DNA from 2 places in the Photorhabdus kleinii genome. Region 1 is predicted to be linked to the other one. Evidence: predicted binding sites of a transcription regulator. Region 1 holds the regulator's gene; the other holds the start of a gene.

Region 1 (2,211 bases):
GTTCAACCGCTTTATCTATTAAATCCTTACCCGTAACAATAAAATGCAGATTAATATGAGTAAACAAGCGTGGCACCTCTTCACGACGGCGGGAAGTTAATTTTACTTCACAATCTCTGATGTCATACCTGCCTTTCTGCAAAATAGAAACTACATCAACCGTACTGCAACCACCGGCTGCTATTAATACCATTTCCATTGGACTCGGTGCCTTATCGCCGGCATTACCATCCATCATGATCTGATGACCGGAAGATGACTCCCCCAAAAGAGACAATCCTTCAACCCATTTTACCCGCGCTTGCATAAATACCTCTTAAGTCGTTCTTTGCATCCAAGCCTACTCTTTCAGTATTAAGCTAGCAATCTAATGAGCGGTTTATTATGCTGAAACAATACAAGACAAGACAGAAGCCTTTTCCTGTGTTAAAAACAGAAGTGGGCCAGGTATATATAGGTTAAGATCAATACCCTAGGGTTCAAATTTCAGATAACCTATATAAAACCCTTACCTGTCGGTTTTTCAACAAACTAATGTTAAGCTAGTGTCTTTATAAGCCAGCCTGACGAGAAACTTTTAGATTCTCGTGTTATTTAGGCAGCGATAACAACAGAGGATGAAACGAATGGTTCTCGGCAAGCCACAAACAGACCCCACTCTTGAATGGTTTTTGTCACACTGCCATATTCATAAATATCCATCTAAAAGTACGCTTATTCATCAAGGCGAAAAAGCAGAGACGCTTTACTACATCGTAAAAGGCTCTGTTGCGGTTTTGATTAAAGATGAAGAAGGCAAAGAGATGATCCTCTCCTATTTAAATCAGGGGGATTTCATTGGTGAACTTGGATTATTTGAAGAGGGGCAAGAGCGTACAGCCTGGGTACGGGCCAAAAGCGCCTGTGAAGTAGCTGAAATCTCCTATAAAAAATTCCGTCAACTGATTCAGGTAAACCCGGATATTTTGATGCGTTTATCTGCCCAAATGGCAAACCGTTTGCAAACAACTTCTGAGAAAGTCGGTAATCTGGCTTTCCTGGATGTTACCGGCCGGATTGCCCAAACTTTATTGAATCTGGCGAAACAACCAGATGCAATGACCCACCCGGACGGAATGCAAATCAAAATCACGCGTCAGGAAATTGGCCAGATTGTTGGCTGTTCCCGCGAAACGGTTGGTCGCATTCTGAAAATGCTAGAAGATCAAAACTTGATCTCCGCACACGGTAAAACTATTGTTGTTTACGGTACACGTTAACGCCTGATTAATCAGCGCATAATCCTGCGCTGATTTCTCTTATATTTAATTACACCAACTGGTTAATTGCCTGCTCTAACCGCTCCATTCCTTGAGCAATCTCTTCTTCACTAATAATCAACGAAGGCGTGAAACGCAATACATCACCACCCGCACTCAACAACATTAAGCCATTTTCAGCCGCCAGTTGCAGAATATCTTTGGCTTTTCCTTGATATGGTGCTTTGAGTTCTGCACCAATCAGCAAACCCTTTCCTCGGATTTCACCAAATATCGAATGTTTCTGATTGATATCATTCAGAAAATTCATCATCAAATTATGGCGTTTCTCAACTCCCTCCAGAACTGTTGGTGTATTAATAATATCAAAAGCAGCATTTGCAACTGCACAAGCCAACGGATTACCGCCGTAAGTTGTACCGTGAGTTCCCGGCGTCATCGCTGAAGCAATATTCTCTGTCGTCAGCATAGCGCTAATAGGGAAGCCATTTCCCAATGCTTTTGCTGTGGTAATGATGTCCGGCGTAACATCATAATACATATAAGAAAATAGCTTACCGGTACGTCCCATCCCACTTTGCACTTCATCAAACACCAACAGCACCTGATGCTTATCGCAAAGCTCACGCAACCCACGAATAAATGCCGGTGCTGCCGGCGTGACTCCCCCTTCTCCCTGTACAGGCTCCAATACAACAGCACAAGTATGGTCATCTATGACAGCCTTCACTGCATCTAAGTCATTAAAAGGCACATGAATAATATCCGCGGGTTTTGGCCCAAAACCATCAGCATATTTTGGCTGACCACCCACGGAGACAGTAAATAAGGTGCGACCATGAAAACCCTGATGAAATGCGATAATTTTGGTTTTATAGGGACTGTGACGCGTAATGGCATAGTGGCGAGCCAGTTTAAATGCCGCTTCATTCGCTTCTGCTCCTGAGTTGGC
Region 2 (2,211 bases), on a different contig from region 1:
AGCAGCATACAGACAAGCCAGAGAGACGTCGAACACACATGGAAGCTGACGCGCTTCAACGCGGGTCCCGCATAATTCTCGTCCCTGTAATTGTTTAGCCGCTTCCCAGGATGGATTAATCGTTTCTTTATCGAAAGGTTCGAAACCTGTAATTAAAACTGTTTTTTGTGTCGTCATGGATAGTTCCCTTATATGGAGGAAAGAGTCTAATATATCTAAACAATATGCATCTTATGAAAAGATAACTGTGATATTTATATTTGGTAATTGTTTTATTTTTGTTGAAAATATAATTGTAATATGTTGGTAAATAAGAAAGAAAAATTGTTTATTAGTTATAGAAGTAAAATACAGTTAATTTTTTAATATGTTCATCATAAGAAAAAGTTATTTTAAAAATAGTCCAGATTATTGCGTTGTTGATTTATAAATGTTAGGAGAGTATCGTTAATAACGACGGTGATTTATATTTGATTAAGTTGATAGTTTATTGTAAATATTTTGTTTTATAACCGGGTTGTGAAACGATAATTTTTTCTTTGTGATGGGATGGATATTAATCTCTATTAACGCTCAGGGAGAAAATATTTCGATGAGATAATCCGCGATATATTTTTCTCGATATGTTTGAAATGTAAATATAAATAAACAATAGATTATTTTTTCCATAATATGAACTCATTCAAGTTAGTTTATGGATGGAAGAGAACGCCCTGTTTTTGTCCGTTTTGTGGTTTTTTTGTGATTTATATCTCAAAATAATGTACGTTTTTCTTTTTTATATTACTTTAAGGTGACATTTATCACTAAAAGATGTCTAAATGATCAATACAGTAGATCTCAACTAATTTCATTATAAATTCTTCTTACTGAGGAGTCTGATATGTCTGATGTATTTCACTTAGGTCTGACCAAAAGCGACCTGCAAGGCGCAACTTTAGCTATTGTTCCCGGTGATCCGAAACGTGTGGAAAAAATCGCAAGATTGATGGATAACCCAGTTCATCTTGCTTCTTTACGTGAATTTACGTCATGGCGGGCAGAAATTGATGGTAAAGCTGTCATTGTGTGCTCTACGGGTATTGGTGGCCCGTCAACCTCTATCGCTGTTGAAGAATTAGCCCAATTGGGTGTGAGTACTTTTTTACGTATCGGCACAACAGGTGCAATTCAGGAACATATCAATGTTGGTGATGTGTTGGTTACCACCGCTGCTGTTCGTTTGGATGGCGCCAGCCTGCATTTTGCTCCGATGGAATTCCCGGCGGTTGCCGATTTTGAATGTACGACGGCTTTGTACGAAGCAGCAAAAGATTTGGGTGCAACGGTACATGTCGGGGTAACGGCCTCTTCCGATACTTTTTATCCCGGTCAGGAGCGTTATGATACCTATTCTGGCCGAGTTGTGAGCCGTTTCAAAGGTTCAATGGCTGAATGGCAGGCGATGGGGGTCATGAATTATGAAATGGAATCGGCAACTTTATTAACAATGTGTGCAAGCCAAGGGCTGCGTGCGGGTATGGTTGCCGGTGTTATTGTTAACCGTACTCAGCAGGAGATTCCTAATGTTGAATTACTTGAGAAAACAGAAAGTAACGCATTGGGGATTGTAGTAGAAGCTGCTCGCCGTTTGTTGTAAATCATACTTTTTGGGCCGGAGTATTCCGGCTCACTCTTATTTTGAATAGAAATCTGTTAATGTTTTAATACCTAACAACTGATTAAAAATCATCATGATCACAACATCTTTATTGCATCCCTCAGTGCTTCCCCTCAATGGAGGGATTAATTTTCGTGATTTAGGCGGTAAAAAAGTCGCGAGTGGTGGAAAAATCAAATCAGGCTTGCTTTTCCGTTCTGGTTCTCTGGATCGCTTAACAGAACAAGACCAATCTTTCCTGGCAAATAAAAATCTCTTTCAAATCATAGATTATCGTGATGTCAGTGAAATAGCGGATAAACCCGATTTGGTATGGAATGGCGCTAATTATCATCATGCTCCGGCCAATCCCTTATATGATGAAGTGAATGCAAATCTGGAAAAATTGGCGTCAGAGATGTTGGAACAATTTAATCCTCAGGCATTTATGTTCCGTCTTTATGAATTACTGCCTCTAAAAAACTCAGCCTACAAGACATTAGTTAAATTACTGCAACAACCGGAAAAAGGTGGGATAGTCCAGCATTGTGCGGTAGGTAAAGACAGAACCG

The links. The regulator CRP, encoded in region 1, controls carbon source genes, mostly activating them, when cyclic AMP is high. The targets are predictions, from matches to a motif close to ATGTGANNNNNNTCACAT.
Region 2: a site for CRP is predicted at 740-757, ahead of udp (uridine phosphorylase). Genes of this name have one in related genera too.

The regions. Positions count from the first base shown of each region.
Region 1 covers NZ_JAJAFY010000066.1:3,199-5,409, forward strand. Annotated here, with positions in the region: gene LG003_RS20910 (OsmC family protein) at 1-307, opposite strand, end outside; gene crp (cAMP-activated global transcriptional regulator CRP) at 627-1,259, shown strand; gene argD (bifunctional acetylornithine/succinyldiaminopimelate transaminase) at 1,309-2,211, opposite strand, start outside.
Region 2 covers NZ_JAJAFY010000041.1:19,861-22,071, forward strand. Annotated here, with positions in the region: gene pcp (pyroglutamyl-peptidase I) at 1-177, opposite strand, end outside; gene udp (uridine phosphorylase) at 884-1,639, shown strand; gene LG003_RS17125 (tyrosine-protein phosphatase) at 1,734-2,211, shown strand, end outside.